2 regions of the Pseudomonas sp. XP2 genome follow, and region 1 is predicted to be linked to the other one. Evidence: predicted binding sites of a transcription regulator. Region 1 holds the regulator's gene; the other holds the start of a gene.
The links. Region 1 encodes FliA, which starts transcription of late flagellar genes. Its sites were predicted from a motif close to CTAAAGTTTNNNNNNNNNNNGCCGNTAA; they were not measured.
Positions count from the first base shown of each region.

Region 2: the regulator FliA is predicted to act here: its motif matches at 8,708-8,735, upstream of ACK1VC_RS19540 (methyl-accepting chemotaxis protein).

Region 1 covers NZ_JBNRIK010000007.1:76,437-86,741, forward strand. Annotated here, with positions in the region: gene flhA (flagellar biosynthesis protein FlhA) at 1-1,602, shown strand, start outside; gene flhF (flagellar biosynthesis protein FlhF) at 1,614-2,921, shown strand; gene fleN (flagellar synthesis regulator FleN) at 3,015-3,848, shown strand; gene fliA (RNA polymerase sigma factor FliA) at 3,845-4,585, shown strand; gene ACK1VC_RS10460 (chemotaxis response regulator CheY) at 4,706-5,080, shown strand; gene ACK1VC_RS10465 (protein phosphatase CheZ) at 5,101-5,889, shown strand; gene ACK1VC_RS10470 (chemotaxis protein CheA) at 5,902-8,145, shown strand; gene ACK1VC_RS10475 (protein-glutamate methylesterase/protein-glutamine glutaminase) at 8,192-9,316, shown strand; gene ACK1VC_RS10480 (flagellar motor protein) at 9,316-10,056, shown strand; gene motD (flagellar motor protein MotD) at 10,060-10,305, shown strand, end outside.
Region 2 covers NZ_JBNRIK010000019.1:41,492-51,796, forward strand. Annotated here, with positions in the region: gene ACK1VC_RS19510 (GH36-type glycosyl hydrolase domain-containing protein) at 1-2,198, opposite strand, end outside; gene ACK1VC_RS19515 (GNAT family N-acetyltransferase) at 2,430-2,882, opposite strand; gene ACK1VC_RS19520 (NAD(P)H dependent flavin oxidoreductase family protein) at 2,854-4,638, opposite strand; gene pdxR (MocR-like pyridoxine biosynthesis transcription factor PdxR) at 4,639-6,114, shown strand; gene ACK1VC_RS19530 (DUF1835 domain-containing protein) at 6,277-7,521, opposite strand; gene ACK1VC_RS19535 (alpha/beta fold hydrolase) at 7,748-8,638, shown strand; gene ACK1VC_RS19540 (methyl-accepting chemotaxis protein) at 8,794-10,305, shown strand, end outside.

The DNA of each region.
Region 1 (10,305 bases):
GACCAGGCCCAGGCCAAGCACCGCCGTGCCGAGGTGGCGCAGGAGGCGGAGTTCTACGGCTCGATGGACGGTGCCAGCAAGTTCGTGCGCGGTGACGCCATTGCCGGCCTGCTTATCCTGTTCATCAACCTGATTGGCGGCATGCTGATCGGCATGCTGCAGCACGGCATGAGTTTCGGTGATGCCGGCAAGGTGTACGCCTTGCTGACCATCGGTGACGGTTTGGTGGCGCAATTGCCATCCCTGCTGCTGTCCACTGCCGCCGCAATCATGGTTACCCGTGCCTCGGGCTCCGAAGACATGGGCAAGCTGATCAACCGGCAGATGTTCGATTCGCCCAAGGCGCTGGCGGTGTCCGGCGCGCTGATGATCGTCATGGGGCTGGTGCCTGGCATGCCCCACGTGGCCTTCCTCGGCCTTGGCCTGCTGGCCTGTGGCGGTGCCTACCTGGTGTGGAAGAAGCAGCACAAGGCCAAGCTGGACGCGCAGCAGGAGGCGCAGCGGCAGCAAGACCTGCTGCCCTCGCCGCAGCGCGCGCTTGATACCAAGGAACTGGGCTGGGACGACGTGACGCCCATCGACATGATCGGCCTGGAAGTCGGCTACCGGCTGATCCCGCTGGTCGACCGCAACCAGGGCGGCCAGTTGCTGGCGCGGATCAAGGGTGTGCGCAAGAAGCTGTCCCAGGACCTGGGTTTCCTCATGCCCACCGTGCATATTCGCGACAACCTCGACCTGCAGCCCAGCGCCTATCGCCTGACCCTGATGGGGGTAATCCTGGCCGAAGCGGAGATTTACCCGGACCGGGAGCTGGCGATCAACCCTGGGCAAGTGTTCGGCACCCTCAACGGCATTGCCGCACGCGACCCGGCGTTTGGCCTGGAGGCGGTGTGGATCGATGTCGGCCAGCGTTCACAGGCGCAGTCGCTGGGCTACACCGTGGTCGACGCAAGCACCGTGGTGGCCACCCACCTCAACCAGATCTTGCAGAAGCACTGTCACGAGCTGATCGGCCACGAAGAGGTTCAGCAACTGCTGCAGGTACTGTCCAAGGCATCGCCTAAACTTGCAGAAGAGCTGGTGCCCGGTGTCATTTCCTTGTCGGGCCTGCTCAAGGTGCTGCAAGCGCTGTTGTCGGAACAGGTGCCGGTGCGCGATATTCGCAGTATTGCCGAAGCCATCGCGAACAACGCCGGCAAGAGTCAAGATACCGCCGCGCTGGTGGCGGTGGTGCGCGTCGGATTGTGTCGCGCCATCGTGCAAAGCATTGTCGGCGTTGAGTCGGAGCTGCCAGTGATTACCCTGGAGCCAAGGTTGGAACAGATTTTGCTCAATAGTCTGCAAAGGGCCGGGCAGGGTCAGGAAGATGGTGTTCTTCTGGAGCCGAGCATGGCCGAGAAGCTGCAACGTTCGCTGATCGAAGCGGCCCAGCGTCAGGAAATGCAGGGCCAGCCGGCCATCCTGCTGGTCGCCGGCCCGATCCGCGCCATGCTGTCGCGTTTCGGTCGCCTGGCTGTACCGAATTTGCATGTGCTGGCGTATCAGGAAATACCGGACAACAAGCAAGTCACCATCGTTGCCACCGTGGGCCCTAACGGCTGAGGTAGTGGATAATGCAAGTTAAGCGATTTTTCGCCGCCGATATGCGTCAGGCCATGAAACTGGTCCGTGACGAGCTGGGCGCCGATGCCGCGATCATTGGCAACCGCCGCATTGCCGGTGGTGTCGAACTGACGGCCGCGCTGGACTACAAGCTGTCCGCCCTGGCCCCGCGCGTGCCTAACGCCGAGCTGGAACAAGAGCTGCGCAAGACCCACACGCGCATCGCTACCGCCCAGGCCGAGCTGGACCACCGCCAGGACAGCAGCGACAACAACCGCCAATTGTTTGCCGGGCAGTCGCTGACGGCCGCCGAGCCGTTGATCGAGCCGCACGTCGATGCCCCTGAGCCCGCCGCTGCCCCGGCTGCCGCGCCGGTCGACCCGCGCCTGTTCGATGCGATGCGCTCCGAGCTGTCGGGCCTGCGCGAGTTGCTGGAAGTGCAGCTCGGTTCGCTGGCCTGGAACCAGCTGCAAGGCAGCAAGCCACAGCAGGCCAATCTCTGGCGCCGTCTGCAGCGTATCGGCCTGTCCGGGCCGATCGCCCGTGAGCTGCTGGACCTCACCACCGAGATCGAAGAGCCTCGCCAGGCTTGGCGCATGCTGCTGGCGCACCTGGCGCGGATGATCGAAATGCCGGAAATCGAGCCGATCGAAGAGGGCGGGGTGATTGCCATGGTCGGCCCTGCCGGCATGGGCAAGACCACTACCCTGGCCAAGCTGGCTGCCCGCTACGTGCTCAAGTACGGCGCGCAGAACCTGGCGCTGGTGAGCATGGACAGCTTTCGTATCGGCGCGCAGGAGCAGCTCAAGACCCTGGGCCGCATCCTCAACGTGCCAGTGACCTACGTCGACCCGGGCCAGTCCCTGGCCGCGGCGCTGGAACCGCTGTTGCGCAAGCGCGTTGTGCTGATTGATACCGCCGGCCTGCAGGCCAGCGACCCGGCACTGCGCATGCAGCTGGAAACCTTGGCCGGGCGTGGCATTGCCGCGAAGAATTACCTGGTGCTGGCCACCACCAGCCAGAAACAGGTGCTGACCGCCGCCTACCACAGCTACAAACGTTGTGGTCTGGCCGGTTGCATCCTGACCAAGCTGGATGAAACGGCAAGCCTTGGCGATGTGCTGAGCCTTGCCATCAGTCATGAACTGCCCGTGGCCTACCTGACCGATGGCCCGCGCATTCCTGACGACCTGCACCTGCCGCGCGGCCACCAGCTGGTCTCCCGTGCGGTCAATGTGCAGCAGCAGGACGAGCCCAGCGAAGAGGCCATGGCCGACATGTTCGCTGATCTCTATCACAACCCCCGGCGAGCGGGTTGACCATGAAGCGTGTGCAAAGTAGCTATGCCAAGGGGTACGCAGAATTGCCCCACGTGTGGCCTGAGTCCCAGCGAGACAAGGTAAAGAACAGACATGGGTAGCATGCATCCCGTACAGGTGATCGCCGTGACCGGTGGCAAAGGTGGCGTCGGCAAGACTAACGTTTCAGTGAACTTGTCCCTGGCGCTGGCCGAGCTTGGCCGCAGGGTCATGCTGCTGGACGCCGACCTGGGCCTGGCCAACGTCGACGTGTTGCTGGGCCTTACCCCCAAACGTACCCTGGCCGATGTCATCGAAGGGCGCTGTGAGCTGCGTGACGTGATGTTGCAGGGCCCTGGCGGCGTGCGCATCGTCCCCGCAGCCTCGGGCACCCAGAGCATGGTGCACCTGGCCCCGGCCCAGCATGCCGGTCTTATCCAGGCGTTCAGTGAAGTCGGCGACAACCTCGACGTGCTGGTGATCGACACTGCAGCGGGGATTGGTGAGTCGGTGGTCAGCTTCGTTCGCGCCGCCCAGGAAGTGCTGCTGGTAGTGTGTGACGAGCCCACCTCGATCACCGATGCCTACGCCCTGATCAAACTGCTCAACCGCGACTACGGGATGAATCGTTTCCGTGTGCTGGCCAACATGGCGCAGAGCCCGCAGGAAGGGCGCAACCTGTTCGCCAAGCTGACCAAGGTCACCGACCGCTTCCTCGATGTGGCCCTGCAGTACGTGGGTGCCGTGCCGTACGACGAGTGCGTGCGCAAGGCGGTGCAGAAGCAGCGCGCCGTCTACGAAGCGTTCCCACGCTCCAAGTGCGCGCTGGCCTTCAAGGCGATTGCCCAGAAGGTTGACAGTTGGCCGCTGCCGGCCAATCCGCGCGGTCACCTGGAGTTCTTTGTCGAGCGTCTGGTGCAGCCCACCAGCGCGGGACCCGTGCTATGAATGCCAGCGGCTTCAAGATGTACAGCCGGGCAGCGAAAGACGGCCAGTACGAGCTGATCGAACGCTACGCCCCGCTGGTGAAGCGCATTGCCTACCACCTGTTGGCGCGGTTGCCGGCCAACGTGCAGGTCGAGGACCTGATCCAGGCCGGCATGATCGGCCTGCTTGAAGTGGCCAACAAGTATGACGCCAGCAAAGGCGCCAGCTTTGAAACCTATGCCGGCATCCGCATCCGCGGGGCCATGCTGGACGAGGTGCGCAAGGGCGACTGGGCACCGCGTTCAGTGCACCGCAATACCCGCATGGTCAGTGACGCGATGCGTGCCGTTGAAGCCAGAACCGGTCGAGACGCTAAAGATCATGAAGTTGCTGCCGAACTCCAGTTGAGTCTCGATGATTACTACGGGATCTTGAACGATACCTTGGGCAGCCGCCTGTTCAGCTTTGACGACCTGTTGCAGGACGGCGAGCACGAAGGGCTGCATGAGGATGGCGCCAGTGGCCACGTCGAACCTGCACGTGGCCTTGAGGACGAACGCTTCCAGGCTGCCCTGACCGAGGCCATTGCCAACCTGCCGGAGCGTGAGCGCCTGGTATTGGCGCTGTACTACGACGAAGAGCTGAACCTCAAGGAAATCGGCGAGGTGCTTGGGGTCAGCGAATCGCGGGTCAGCCAGTTGCACAGCCAATGTGCCGCGCGCCTGCGTAGCCGCCTGGGGGAATGGCGGGCACGTTGAGCCCGGGGTCGTTGCAGTCGTTTTCCACGTGCGTTTTCCACGTTGTACCGAATTGAATGAGTGCGTGCCCGGTCGGCCGGGCGCGTTTGAGACTGCTTGGAGGTCTAATTGGACAAGAACATGAAAATCCTCATCGTTGACGACTTTTCGACGATGCGGCGGATCATCAAGAACCTGTTGCGTGACCTGGGCTTCACCAACACCGAAGAAGCCGACGATGGCACCACGGCGCTGCCGATGCTGGAAAACGGCCACTACGACTTCCTGGTGACCGACTGGAACATGCCCGGCATGTCCGGTATCGACCTGCTGCGTAAAGTGCGTGCCAGTGAAAAGCTGAAAACCATGCCGGTACTGATGGTGACTGCCGAGGCCAAGCGCGACCAGATCATCGAAGCGGCCCAGGCCGGCGTCAATGGCTATGTGGTCAAGCCGTTCACCGCCCAGGTGCTCAAAGAAAAGATCGAGAAGATCTTCGAACGCGTCAACGGCTGAGTCACGTCAGGGGGCGCGCCATGGATTCATCACAAACGTCTTTGGGGGAGTTCGAATCGACCCTGAAGAAACATGCCCAGGAGTTGGTCGAAAGCCTGGAGCGGGGCCGTTTCGGCGAGGCGGTACAGCTGATTCATGAGCTGAACCAGACTCGCGACCGTGGCCTGTACCAGGAGGTCGGCAAGCTGACCCGCGAGTTGCACAGCGCTATCGTCAGCTTCCAGATCGACCCGACCATGCCACAGGCCGAGGAGGTGTCGCAGATAACCGACGCTACCGAGCGCCTGTCGTACGTGGTCAAGCTGACCGAGGGTGCGGCCAACCGCACCATGGACCTGGTCGAGGAAAGCACCCCGGTGCTCAACGACCTGGCCAGCGAAGCGAAGGCCCTGAGTACCGACTGGCAGCGCTTCATGCGCCGCGAAGTGGCAGCGCCGGAGTTCCGTGACCTGGTCAAACGCGTCGACAGTTTCCTCACGCACAGCGCTGAAGGTAACCGCAAGGTTGCCGGCCACCTCAACGACATTCTGCTGGCTCAGGACTATCAGGACCTGACCGGGCAGGTGATCAAACGCGTCACCACGCTGGTGACCGAGGTGGAAAGCAACCTGCTCAAACTGGTGCTGATGGCCAGCCAGGTCGACCGCTTTGCCGGTATCCAGCATGACCACGATCAACTGCGCGCAGAAAAAGATCTAGAAAAACATCCGACTCGGGGTGAAGGTCCGCAGATTCATGCCGATAAGCGTGAAGACGTTGTGTCCGGTCAGGACGATGTCGATGATTTGCTGTCCAGCCTGGGTTTTTAAGGAGCACGTTTGATGAGCTTCGGCGCCGATGAAGAAATCCTCCAGGATTTCCTGGTAGAAGCCGGCGAAATTCTTGAGCAACTGTCCGAGCAACTGGTCGAGCTGGAAAGCCGACCCGACGATGCCGACTTGCTCAATGCGATCTTTCGCGGTTTCCACACTGTAAAAGGGGGCGCCGGCTTCCTTCAGCTGAACGAGCTGGTGGAGTGCTGCCATATCGCCGAGAACGTGTTCGACATCCTGCGCAAAGGTGAGCGCCGGGTCGATGCGGAACTGATGGATGTGGTGCTTGAGGCACTCGACACGGTCAACAGCATGTTCGGGCAGGTGCGCGAGCGTGCCGAGGTTACCCCGGCCACGCCCGAGCTGCTGGCGGCCCTGTCGCGGCTGGCCGAACCCGGTGGCGCCGAGGTTGCCCAAGCGCCTGTTGCAGCGGCACCGTCAGCCGAGGCGCCGGTTGCGGCCACGGCCCCTGCCGATGAACAGGACATCACCGACAGCGAGTTTGAGCAGTTGCTCGACTCGCTCGATGCGGTCAAGGCGCAAGCCGCGGTCGACGAGCAGATGCAAGGCGAGGCTGGCAGTGGCGAAGGTGACGAAATCACTGACGCCGAATTCGAGTCGCTGCTCGACCAGTTGCACGGCAAAGGCCAGTTCAGTGTCGAAGTCGCGGTACAGCCGGTCGCCGTGCCTGCAGACGCGGCAAGCGACGAAATTACCGACGAAGAATTCGAATCGTTACTCGACCAGTTGCATGGCAAGGGCACATTCCAGGCCGATGCCTTGCCTGCCGCCAGCGCGCCGGCGCCGGTCGCGGTTGACAACAGCGCCGCCAGCGACGAAATCAGCGAGCACGAGTTCGAGGCCCTGCTGGACCAGTTGCACGGCAAGGGCAAGTTTGGTGGTGACGTTGCTGCGGTCGAGGCCCCGGCTGTTGCCAAGGTGCAAGCGCCTGCTCAAGCCAAGGCCGACAGCCAGCCGGTCGCCAAGCCAGCCCCTGCTGCCCCCGCACCCGCGGCCACCAGCAAGCCTGCGCCGGCCCCTCGTGCATCGGCTCCGGCAGCAGAGAAGCATGCCGTCAGCGAAGCGGAAACCACTGTCCGCGTTGACACCGCGCGCCTGGACGAAATCATGAACATGGTCGGCGAACTGGTGCTGGTGCGTAACCGCCTGGTACGCCTGGGCCTGAACAGCGGCGACGAGGCCATGTCCAAGGCCGTGTCCAACCTCGACGTGGTCACTGCCGACCTGCAGACGGCGGTGATGAAAACCCGCATGCAGCCGATCAAGAAAGTGTTCGGCCGCTTCCCGCGTCTGGTGCGCGACCTTGCCCGCCAGTTGAAGAAAGAGATCAACCTGGAGCTGGTCGGCGAAGAGACTGACCTGGACAAGAACCTGGTCGAGGCCCTGGCCGACCCGTTGGTGCACCTGGTGCGTAACGCCGTCGACCATGGTGTCGAGATGCCCGATGAGCGTGAAGCCTCTGGCAAGGCCCGCACCGGCCGTGTGGTGCTGTCGGCCGAACAGGAAGGTGATCACATCCTGCTGTCGATCTCTGACGACGGCAAGGGCATGGACCCGAACATCCTGCGTGCCAAGGCCGTGGAAAAAGGCCTGATGGACAAGGATGCCGCTGAGCGCCTGAGTGAATCGGACTGCTACAACCTGATCTTCGCCCCGGGCTTCTCGACCAAGACCGAGATTTCCGACGTGTCTGGCCGTGGCGTGGGCATGGACGTGGTGAAAACCAAGATTTCCCAGCTCAACGGATCGATCAATATCTACTCGGCCAAGGGCCAGGGCTCGAAGATCGTCATCAAGGTGCCGCTGACCTTGGCGATCATGCCCACCCTGATGGTGATGCTGGGCAACCAGGCGTTTGCCTTCCCGCTGGTCAACGTCAACGAAATCTTCCACCTCGACCTGTCGCGCACCAACGTGGTCGACGGCCAGGAAGTGGTGATCGTGCGCGACAAGGCGCTGCCGCTGTTCTACCTCAAGCGCTGGCTGGTACAGGGCCAGGTGCACGAAGAGCAGCACGAGGGCCACGTAGTGATCCTGTCGGTTGGCACGCAGCGCATCGGCTTTGTCGTCGATCAACTGGTGGGCCAGGAAGAAGTGGTAATCAAGCCGCTGGGCAAGATGTTGCAGGGCACCCCGGGCATGTCCGGGGCCACCATCACCGGTGACGGTCGTATCGCGTTGATTCTCGATGTCCCGAGCATGCTCAAGCGTTACGCCGCACGGCGTATTTGATTTCGGTGGCGCACCCTGGCGGGTTGCGCCGCCTAATGGAGTGTTTATGGCAGTCAAGGTCCTGGTGGTGGATGATTCCGGTTTCTTCCGCCGCCGCGTCTCGGAAATCCTCTCGGCGGATCCGACGATCCAGGTAGTGGGTACCGCGACCAATGGCAAGGAAGCAATCGACCAGGCGCTGGCGCTCAAGCCCGATGTCATCACCATGGACTACGAGATGCCCATGATGGACGGCATCACCGCGGTGCGGCATATCATGCAGCGCTGCCCGACGCCGGTGTTGATGTTTTCCTCGCTGACCCACGAAGGCGCTCGCGTCACCCTCGACGCGCTGGATGCTGGCGCGGTGGATTACCTGCCGAAAAACTTCGAGGACATTTCGCGCAACCCCGACAAGGTCAGGCAAATGCTGTGCGAGAAGGTGCATACCCTTTCGCGCAGCAACCGCCGCCTGGGCAGCTATGCCAGGACGGCACCGGCCGCCGCGCCGGTGCCGGCCAGCAGCCCTGCGCCCGCCAGCAGTTTCGCCAACCCCGCGCCAGCCCGTCCTGCGGCGCCGGCCCGTGCAGCTGCCCCGGCGGCGTCGCACTCGCCAGCCCCCAAGCGCAAACCCTACAAGCTGGTGGCCATTGGCACCTCCACGGGCGGCCCCGTGGCCCTGCAGCGGGTATTGACCCAGCTGCCTGCCAACTTCCCGGCGCCGATCGTGTTGATCCAGCACATGCCGGCGGCGTTCACCAAGGCCTTTGCCGAACGCCTGGACAAGCTGTGTCGCATCAACGTGAAGGAAGCCGAGGACGGCGACGTGCTGCGCCCAGGCCTGGCCCTGCTGGCCCCCGGCGGCAAGCAGATGATGATCGACGGCCGTGGCACCGTGAAGATCCTGCCCGGTGACGAGCGCCTGAACTACAAGCCGTGCGTGGACATCACCTTTGGTTCGGCAGCAAAGTCTTACGGCGACAAGGTGCTGTCGGTGGTGCTCACCGGCATGGGCGCCGATGGCCGTGAAGGTGCACGCCTGCTCAAGCAGGGCGGCAGTACCGTGTGGGCCCAGGATGAAGCCAGCTGCGTGATCTATGGCATGCCCATGGCCATCGTCAAGGCCAACCTGGCCGATGCGGTCTACAGCCTGGACGAAATCGGCAAGCACTTGGTGGAGGCCTGCGTCTGATGGACGTCCTCAGCCTGATCGGCCTGATTCTCGCCTTTGTCGCCATCGTCGGTGGCAACTTTCTGGAAGGTGGCCATGTCGGCGCGCTGGTCAATGGCCCGGCGGCGCTGATCGTGCTGGGTGGCACCCTGGCGGCAGCCTTGTTGCAGTCGCCGCTGTCTTCCTTCAAGCGCGCCTTGCAGATCTTGCGCTGGATACTGTTCCCGCCGCGGGTAGACTTGGCGGGTGGTATCGACCGTGTGGTGAACTGGACCCTGACCGCGCGCAAGGAAGGCCTGCTGGGCCTTGAGGGCGTGGCCGATGCAGAGCCCGACCCGTATGCGCGCAAAGGCCTGCAATTGCTGGTGGACGGCGCTGAGCCAGAAGCCATCCGCAGCATCCTTGAAGTCGACTTTCTGACCCAGGAGAGCCGTGACATCCAGGCTGCCAAGGTATTCGAGAGCATGGGCGGCTACGCGCCGACCATCGGCATCATCGGTGCGGTGATGGGCCTGATCCACGTGATGGGCAACCTCGCTGACCCTTCGCAGCTGGGCAACGGCATTGCCGTGGCCTTTGTCGCCACCATCTACGGCGTGGCCAGCGCCAACCTGATCCTGCTGCCGATCGCCAACAAGCTCAAGGCCAACGTCATGCGCCAGTCGCGCTACCGCGAGATGCTGCTCGAAGGCCTGTTGTCGATTGCCGAGGGTGAAAACCCGCGCTCGATCGAGTTGAAGCTGCAAGGCTTCATGGAGTAACCCATGCGTCGCCGTCGTCATACCGAGGAACACGAAAACCACGAACGCTGGCTGGTGTCGTACGCTGACTTCATCACCTTGCTGTTCGCCTTTTTCGTGGTGATGTACTCGATTTCCTCGATCAACGAGGGCAAGTACAAGGTCATTTCCCAGGCCTTGCTCGGGGTGTTCAACGACCCTGAGCGCAGCATGAAACCGATCCCTATTGGCGATGAGCAGCCGTTGAGCGTGCGCCCGGCAGAGCCGCTG
Region 2 (10,305 bases), on a different contig from region 1:
GCATAGATGCCTTTGCCAATGAAGGAGCCGCTGAGAAACAGGTCCTGATAAACATCCGAAACGGCCCGTGTGTAGGGGTCGACACCGGCGTCACTGCCAAACAGGCGCGCATAGCGCGAGCGCGACACGCTGGGCAGGCTGATGCCTACCCGCGGTTGCAGGATGGCGTAGCCTGCCTGGACCCGCCCCGTGTGCGCGTCGAACCGTGGGCGGTTCAGAGGGTGCTGCATGGCACCAACGAATTGCTGTGCGGCACCGCGAGGCAATTGGGTGTCGGTGTCCAGGGTGATCACATAGCGCACATGGCCGAGTGCTTGCAGGTCGCCGACAATACGCATGAAGCACGCGTGGCCGTGCCCGCGCAGCACCGCGTTCAACTCGGCGAGCTTGCCGCGCTTGCGCTCGCGGCCCATCCAGCAGCGCTCGGCGGCGTTCCATACGCGTGGCCGGTGAAACAGATAAAAGCGCGCGCCGCCCGGGCTTGGGTACTTGCGGTTGAGGGCCCGGATACCTTCACTGGCCTGCTCGAGCAGCGCCTCATCCTCGGGCCGGCTTTGTTCACGGGCATCCATGAAATCGCTGAGCAGGGCAAAGTGCAGGTGCTCGTCACGGTTGGCCAGAAAGCGTACTTCCAGCCCTTCGACCAGCTCTTCGACATCGCCGGCATTGGCCAGCAGGGTGGGCACCACCACCAGCGTGAGGGCGTCTGCGGGAATACCGGTGGTGTAGTCCAGCCTTGGCAGGAAGGAGGGTTTGACGGTCAGTGTCACCAGCCAGTTCACCAGGCCGATGGCCAGACGGCTGGTGCTCAGCAGAACCGGCAGGGCCATGGCGGCCAGCACTGCCAAAGGCCAGCCCTCCTGGTCAATGGCGCGCATGAAGCCCCACGCCAGCAGGCAGGACAGCAGTGTCACAGGCACAAGGTAGAACGCCAGCGGCGCCCGGTGCAGCAGGCGTTGCCAGCGCTCGGCCAGCGGCACCCGTACGGCCAGGCGCTGTTCCAGCAACGGCAGGCCGCCCCCCACCAGGTAGAAACCCACATGCTCAGCCGGTTCGCCCGGCGCGGTGCCTGCTGCCTGGGCCAGTTCGATGGCCGTGCGCGCCACCGCGACCTCGCTGAATGCGCTATGGCGCGCCAGGCGCTCGACGCTGTGCCGGTAGTGGTCACGGCTGGTGAAGTCCATGGCGGGGTAAATGCCCGTAGGGTCGCGGTTCAGCGCTTGTTCGACATGGCTCAGTTGCTCGACGAACAGCTTCCAATCGATGGTCGACAGCAGGCGCAGGCTGCCGATGCTGTTGCTGATGGACACCTGGTCGATGGCCTGCTGCTGGGCATCGAGCTGCACATGGCCTTCGATGCTGCGCGCCGACTCACTGAGCATCTGTTCCACCCACAGCAGCGGCTGGGTCAGAGAGGCACTGTGACCCTGTAGCCGCCTGGCCAGTTCGGCGACGAAGGCAGCGGTCATCGGCGGTTGCGAGCGGGCCATGTCGGCGACCACCAGTACCACGCTCTTGGCGTCGCGCTCGGCGGTTTCGCCAAGCCGGTCGGCCCAGACATTGGCCAGGTCGCGGTCAGCCCAGTTGGCCATGACCCGGGCTGCTACACGGCGCAGGTTTTCTATCAGGGCCAGGCGCAGCATGATCGGGATGGCCCAGAGCTCACCCAGGGTCAGGGTGCAGGCCTGCTGATAAGCCTCGACGAAACGACTGAAGCTTTCCGCGTCGATGCGCCCGTCACCGTGGGAAATGGTTTCCAGGGCAATGTCGTAGACACGCGGCAGGCCGGTCGAAGGGCCGTTGTCCAGTTGCGGCAGCTGCAGGCTGTAGTTGGCCGGCAGGTCGTGCTTGGCAATGCGGATATGGGTTTCGACCAGGTAAAAGTTGTCGAGCAACCACTGCGCGGCCGGTAACGCTGGCCGGGAGCTGGGCAGGGCGCCTGCGAGGGCAGTGCAACTGGCAGAGAGCATGCGTTCGTTGTCGGCCAGGCGGTCCAGCAGGGCGTCTTTGGCCGGCCGCAGGCTCAAGTGGTGCTGCTGGGCCAGCCGCAGGCCGTGCTCGGCCATCTGGTCGGCGTTGTACAGCTCCGAGCGCAGCAGGCTTTCATAGGTGAAGGTATGCCGGGGTGAACGCCAGCGCCCCGCGTGGGCGTACAGGCGTCGAAGGTAGCTGCGTGCGCGTAGCCAAGGATTGTCCATGGTGTGCCGGGTTGCCGATCTGGCCTTTCAGCACTCAGTCTGCGGCGGTTGCCCTGGCAGCGTCTGTACGTTAGCGAACAGACCCGCCACGGCGCTGCGCCTATGCTGAATCCCCGCAATCCCTGCACCCTTTTGCCATGGCGCGCGGTGCTTTCATGCCTGCCCATCCGGCAGGGGCAGCAATGCCCGCATCAGCTGAAAGCCAGGCATCCCTGCGCCACACGGGCGCGCCTACACTGTCGGCAGGCGCTTTTCCATTGGCTGGTAGACCAGTCCCTCAAATTCGCCCACTTCGCCTGCCAGGGTGAAACCGTAGCGTTGGTAGGCCGGCACCGAAGACAACGACGCCTTGACCGTCACCACGTCAACCCGGGCATGTTCCAGCGCTGCATTCATCAGGCGCGTGCCGATGCCCTGGCGTTGCCAGCCCGGAGCAATGAACAGCATCGCAACGTGGCGGCCTTCCTTGAGCTCGATCAGCCCCGCGATAGCGCCCTGCGCGACACAGGCGAGCATCAGGTTGTCACCTTGCATGCGCTCGGCAAAGGCTTGTGGCGCTGCCACCCTGGTGAAGGTTTCGACACCCTGCGCAGACAGCGAGGGTGCGACCGCCTGCGTGAAGGCGTCCAGGCACAAGGCGCTGACGTGGGGGAGGTCATCGGGGGTGAGGTTGCGTATTTGCATATTGCTCGTCCATGTCTGTAAACGTAATCAGGATGTCTTCGAAAAACGCCCCGATCGGTTCGGTGGGGTGGCACAACTGTATTTCCAGTACCCACACCACTTCGCTCGGGACGATTTCCACCTCGGCCAGCTTGTCCTGGCCATACAGTACGTGCGGGAAGTCGGCGACGCGATGCCCGGCCAGGTTGCGTTCCAGCTGCCAGCCCTTGGCCTGGGCACTGCGTTCGGCGAAGTCATAGAGCTCGCGTCCGGTCAACCCACGGCCCCACGCCAGGCGGGTTTCGTCGAACACCGCGTGCAGTGCCTTGACGCAGGCGTGGTGCAGCTCGTGCTGGCCAAACACGAAGGTGTCGCCATAGTCGCCTTCGTAGCCATCCCAAACCGGGCCGACATCGACCACGACAATGTCCGTAGTACGTAATACACGATCCGGGTCGATGCCTTGGCGCGGTGTACGTACGGTGTCGTCGCCAAAGCGGATGTAGGTGGGGTGCCAGGTGTGGGACGCGCCCATTGCCTGCAGTGTTTGCGCCGCCATCTCCAGTGCCTGGGCGGTGGTCATGCCGACGTGCAATTGGCTGGCGATCGCGGCCACGGCCCGTACTGACTGCTCGCGGGCAGCGAGCATGCCATCCAGTGAGTAACGCGGGCCGACCTTTTCCAGCTCTGGGTGCAGTGTGTTGGCGGTTGAAAGCTGGGGCGCCAGTGCGCCGCTGGCGACAAAGGCCTCCGCGACAAAACGGTGGGGTGGCACGCCTGCGGCGAGGCATTGCTCGCGGGCCTGGCTGATCATCGTGGCATTACCGCACGCGTAGACCTGGGTGTCGGCCCACCGATGCGCCTGGCCCAGCGCCACCTGCTGCACGCGTGCCTCAGCCGAGAGCACCGGGTGCCAGCGAAAGTGGGGGTATTCAAGGCTGGCCTGTTCGAGAAACGCGCGGTCATAGAAGTCCGCCGTCGATGAACCACCCCAGTACAGCGTGACCTCGGCAGCGTGGGCCATGGCCGTCAGCAGTAATGGCTTGATGCCGGCGTAACCTGTGCCGGTGGCGAACAGCACCAGCGGGCGTTGGTCTTCATGCTGCCAGGTACAGGCGCCCACCGGCCCCTCAAGCTTCAGTACAGCGCCTGCTTGCAGGGTGGGCAGCAGGCCTTCGGTGAACACGCCGCCGCTGACCTTACGGATGTGAAACACCAGTTGCCCCTGATCCTGAGCGGGCAGGTTGGCGATGGAGAAGCAGCGGCTGTCACCGTTGTCGAGCCGAAATCTCACGTATTGGCCGGCCCGCACTTCCAGTGGTTGAGCCGGTTGCAGCACCAGTTCGACGATATCTGCACTGAGTTCGCGCTTGCTGTGAACCTGTGCGTGAAACGCCAGCGACGGGGCGTCCAGCGACCAGCCGGGGATCTCCAGACGCATGTCGCTGCAGGCGTGGCTCTGGCACAGCAGCATCTCATCGGCGGCCAGGGGGTAGGAGGGCGCGGGGGTGTCCGCATCTCGCTGCTTGTCCTGATACCGCCCCGACACGACTTTGACCTTGCAGGACCCGCAGGCGCCGCGGCGGCAGGAGAACGGTACCGGCAGGCCGCTGGCGAGCATGGCGTCGAGCAGCAGTTCCTGGCGGGTTTCGAAGGTTTTGCCCGAGGGCGACAATTCGATGACGTGGCGGTTTTGCATGAACACCTCGGGGCAATTGAAGGTTCGATTGTTGCTATAGTCCAGGACCAGCAGAACCTCCAGTTTTGGATAATTCACATGGTCCAGCTTCGCAAATGGCAGCCACTGCTCAGGCTCGATGGCGCGCAGGCTTCATACCGGCAGATCGTCGAAGGCCTGGTGGCCGCGATCAGCGAGGGCCGCCTGCGCCCTGGCACGCCGTTGCCGGGCACGCGGGAGATGGCGCAACTGCTGAACGTCAACCGCAAAACGGTGATCCTTGCCTATGAGGAAGCCGAAACCAAAGGCTGGCTGCAGAGCGTGCAGCGCCGGGGTACCTTCGTCAGCCAGCAGCTGGCGACTGGCACAATCACGGCGCCCGCCGCCTCGCGCTCCTTCGCCTTGGCGCTGCCAGAGGAGCCCGCCGTTGCCTATTTCGAGGCAAACGAACGGGCGGCAGCGCAGCAGGGGCGGCCAGAGGCCTTGTTCTTCGACAACGGTGCCTGTGACCATCGCCTGCTGCCCCAGGCTGTTCTGCATCGCTATTACCGCAATGCCCTGCGCAACAGCTTTGCCAGCAACAGCGTGCGCCACGGCAGTGATTGCAGCAGCCTCTACCTGCGCGCCGCCTTGGCCGACATGCTCAGGCACAACCGCAGCCTGAACGTTGGCGCCGAGCATATCTGCCTGACCCAGGGTGTGCAGATGTCACTATCACTGTTGGCCAGCGTGTTGCTCAAGCCGGGGGATGCGGTGCTGGTCGAGCGCCTGAGTTATCCGCCGGCGTGGGAGATTTTCCGCCAGCTGGGGGCCCGACTGGTGACCGTGGACCTGGACCATGAGGGTTGCCGGGTGGACCAGATCGATGCCCTGTGCCGGCAGCACAAGGTGCGGATGATGTATTTGACGCCCCATCACCAGTTTCCGACCACGGTCAGCTTGCCAGCCGGGCGCCGGCAGCAGTTGCTGGAGCTGGCGCGGCTGCACGATTTCTGCGTGGTCGAGGAAGACTACGATTACGAGTACCACTTTTCCGGGCGGCCCTATCTGCCTTTGGCCAGCGACCGGCAGCAGCGGCATGTGATTTACATCGGCACACTGTCCAAGCCCTTGGGCAGCACGTTCCGTTGCAGTTATATCGTCGCACCGGTGGAGGTAACGGCAGTGCTGGAGCGCAGGGCGACGCTGACCCTGGGGCAGGGCGATGCGGTGATGCAGCGGATGCTGGCGGACTTGATCAATGATGGCGAGCTGAAGAAGCACTTGCGCCGGGTCAACCGCGAGTACCGTCGGCGTCGGCAGACCCTGTTGGCTTGCCTGCACGATGCGTTTGGCGAGCAGATTACCGTGCAGGAGCCGGAAGGTGGGCTGGCGCTGTGGGTGCGGTTTGCCGACACGATCAATGTGGATCAGTTGGTCGACAAGGCACTGGAGCTGGACCTGGTGGTGCGCAGCGGTCGCCAGTTCTCGCCGTTTGGTCATGCCGAGAATGCCTTGCGCCTGGGTTTTGCTTCGCTGGATGTCGATGAGCTCCGGCAGGCCACCCAGCGCCTGGCGCAGGCAGCAGAAAGGTGATGTCACGACCACGGGGATTCAATTGTCTGGTGCCGCCTGGACTGGCCTCATCGCCGGCAAGCCAGCCCCCACAGCATTCATGCAAGACCTGAGGTCAATGCGGTCCAGGTGGGAGCTGGCTTGCCGGCGCAGGGCCGCACAGCGGCCCTGCGGTTGAGCAGGTTATCGGCGTTGCCACACCTCGCCTTGTTCGGTCACTACCCAAGGCCTGTCAGCCGCATCCACCAGCACCCCGCCAACCCAGCGCTGCGCAGGGTTGTGATCCAGCCAGTGGGCCTTGCCTGCAAGCACTTGCTCGGCAAGCGGCGTCAGCCGCAGCAGTCGCTGCGCCCAAGCTTCTCCCGGGCCTTCAACCAGCAGCGGGTGTGGCGCGTGGATCAACGGCTGCAGCAGCACATGGAACATCTGGTCACCGAGGTAAGGCAGCGGGTCATCCTGCATCATCAACTGGCCAAACACGCGGCCGGCCGGTAGCGCGCCGCGTGAAGCCAGCACGCGCAGCAGCAGGCGTTCGGTAAGGCTCAAACCGTCATGTGCCCCCGGTAGCTCCTGCAGCTGGCGCGCCAATGCCCCGCCCAGCAACGGCAAGGCCGGGTGTGCGTGGCCAGCGAGGCTCGCCCAGCCTTTTGGATTGGGTGCGGTGTAGGCCGCCCATGCCTCGCGGGCCAGGGCGAATGCATCCTCACCCAGCGCGCGACGTTGCGGCCACAACCAAGCCAGCAGGTCGGGGGCCAGTTGCCCAATGCCGATAAAGCGCTCGATGCCGGGCACCTGGTCAATTTCGATCAGCTCCAGCCGACGCGGCAGGCCAGGCAGGCTGGCGAGTACGCGAATCAGGAACAGCTGGTCGTAAGCGTCGGCCTCGCACCACAGCACAATTTCGCTGTCGCGGTTAAGCCCTGCCAATGCGCTACGTTGTGCTGCCTGGCGCTGTTCAAGGTCTTGGGGGCTCAGCCGGAACGCTTGTTGAACGTAGGCGCTGCGAACCTGCCAGTACTGCTCATCAGGCCGTGCCGGTACAGGCCCCATCACCATGGGGTCGTCGAACATCTGGAAAGCGCCGGCAAACCCGGCGGTGCGCAAGCTGTGGGCGATGTCGTTGCCGCAGCGCCAGTGCTGCACGTTAGCCTCGTCATCGGCAGAAAAACCGGGGTGGCGTGCTGCAAAAGCCACGGCATCGGCATGGGCCTTGAGCTTGGGCCAGCTGGCAAAACCGGCCTCGCGGGCCACCAGCCATTGGGTATCGGCAAGCCGGTAGTCGGGGCCGGGCAGGCCAAGCGTGCGCAATTGCTCGCGGGTGTCGTCGGCTTGGTGGGTTTTCAGTTCGGTCAGCAAGCGCTTGGCGCGTTTGCGCAAGGCGGGCAGGTCGAGCAAGCCGTGGTGGCGGGAAGCATTGATGGCGGGCATGCCAACTCCTTTGGGGCTCGGTCCGCCGACAAGCCGGGAGCTGGTATGGAAATGGAGTGAAGCATGGCTCGGGCAACCCCTTTGCGCGGACCGCAGGCGCAGCCGGCGCCCAGGCCACGACTTTAACGGTGCAGCGCAGCGGGTTGCAAATGATAGTTTTCCCATGGGTTGCCGTGCGCTTTATAGTGGCGGGCTTTTCTCCGTTGAAGTCAAAGGAATGGCGACCATGCGCATACGCACCCTGCTTGCAGCAATCGGGACCAGCTTGTCGCTGGGCTCGGCATTGGCTGCGCCAAGCCAGCCAGTGCCTGTAGCGGGCGAACGTATTTCGGTAAAGGTCGAGGGCACCGGGCCGGACGTCATCCTGATCCCCGGGCTGGCCTCTTCCCGTGAGGTTTGGGCGGGGCTCGCCAGCACACTGCGCCAGCAGCATCGCCTGCACCTTGTGCAGGTTGCAGGCTTTGCCGGTTCGCCTGCCGTGCCCGCTGTGGACGGGCGCGTGGCCGCTCCTGTAGCCGAGGCGGTTGCTGACTATATCCGTAGCCAGCGCCTTGAGGCGCCGGCCATCATTGGCCATTCGCTGGGCGGTGAGGTGGCGCTGATGCTTGGCGCACGCCACCCGGAGCAGGTCGGGCGGCTGATGGTTGTCGATGCGCTGCCGTTTTACACGTTATTGATGGACCCCACGGCCACTGCCGAAACGGCTGCACCCCAGGCTGCCACATTCCGTGATGGGATGCTGCTGGCCCCGGCAGCGCAGGCCGAAGCCATGCAGCGTGCGGCCATTGACCGGCTGGCCAAGACCGCTGCGGCCAGGCCCGCATTGGTAGAGGCCGCGCTGCGCTCGGACCGCAAGGCGGTAGCCGACGCTACCTATGAACTGATGACCACCGACCTGCGCCCGGAGCTTGGCGATATCCAGGCGCCGGTGCAGGTCGTCTATGCCTATGACCCCTTGTATGGCATACCCGCTACCAGCGTCGATGCAACCTTCGCAAACGCCTATGCCGGGACGCGAAACATCAGCTTCAAACGTATCGATGGCAGCTTCCACTTCGTCATGCTGGACCAACCGCAGGCCTTCGCGCAGACGGTAGTCAATTTCCTCGATCGCTGAGGTTGGCCGCGGCGCAGCCTGCGCCCGGCAACATCTGTTCGGTTATCGCCCATAACCTGCTTCCTGCGCCTCAAGCCTGCGCCGGTACCTCCGATAGCAGCACACCCACCGTCGAATTTCGACCAGAAGTGGTGCCAATAAGGAGTACTGCCCGCATGCTTGCCAACCTCAAGATACGTACCGGAATGTTCTGGGTGCTGTCGTTGTTCAGCCTGACCCTGCTGTTTTCCACCGTCAGTGCCTGGCGGGCAGCCGTGGGCAGCGGTCAGCAGATCACCGAACTGGACCAGACCGCACACCAGTCGGACCGGTTGAACAATGCGTTGTTGATGGCAATCCGTTCCAGCGCCAATGTGTCCTCGGGCTTCATCGAGCAGTTGGGCGGCCATGACGAGAGTGCAGGCAAGCGCATGGCGCTGTCAGTCGAGCTGAACGACAAGAGCCAGAAGCTGGTCGACGAGTTCGTTGAAAATGTCCGCGAGCCAGCCCTTCGCACGCTGGCAACCGAGCTGCAGGCTACCTTTGCCGAATATGCCAAGGCGGTAGCCGGGCAGCGCGAAGCGACCCGCCAGCGTTCGCTGGAGCAGTACTTCAAGGTCAACATCGATGCCGGCAATGCCATGGGCCGACTGCAAGCGCTACGCCAGCAGCTGGTTGGCGTACTGAGCGAACGTGGCCAGCAGATCATGCTGGAGTCAGACCGTCGTCTGGCGCGTGCACAAATGCTGAGCCTGGGGCTGCTAGGGGTGACCTTGCTGCTGGCTGCACTGTGCTGGGCCTTCATTGCCCAGCGAGTGCTGCATCCGCTGCGTGAAGCCGGTCGGCACTTCCAGCGCATTGCCGGTGGTGACCTGAGCGTGCCGGTGCAAGGGCAGGGCAACAACGAGATCGGCCAGCTATTCCATGAACTGCAGCGTATGCAGCAGAGCCAGCGCGACACCCTGGGGCAGATCAACCACTGTGCCCGGCAGCTGGACGCAGCCGCCACTGCGTTGAACGCGGTTACCGAGGAAAGCGCCAGCAACCTGCGTCAGCAGGGGCAGGAGCTGGAGCAGGCAGCTACTGCTGTGACCGAAATGACCACGGCCGTGGAGGAAGTTGCGCGCAACGCTATCACTACATCGCAAACCACCAGCGAGTCCAACCAGCTGGCCGCACAAAGCCGCCAGCAAGTCAGCGACAACATCGATGGCACCGAGGCCATGACCCGCGAGATCCAGACCAGCAGTGCGCACCTGGAGCAATTGGTGGGGCAGGTCCGGGATATCGGCAAAGTACTGGAAGTGATCCGCTCGGTGTCCGAGCAAACCAACCTGCTGGCACTCAATGCTGCCATCGAGGCGGCCCGCGCCGGTGAGGCCGGGCGCGGCTTTGCGGTGGTGGCAGATGAGGTACGCACGCTGGCCTACCGCACCCAACAATCGACCCAGGAAATCGAACAGATGATCGGCCGCGTGCAGGCGGGCACCGAGGCGGCGGTGGCGTCGATGCAGGCCAGCACCAACCGCGCCCAGTCGACACTGGACGTGACCTTGGCCTCGGGGCAGGTGCTGGAAGGTATCTACAGTGCGATTGGCGAAATCAACGAGCGCAACCTGGTCATCGCCAGTGCGGCCGAAGAGCAAGCTCAGGTGGCGCGGGAAGTGGACCGCAACCTGCTGAACATT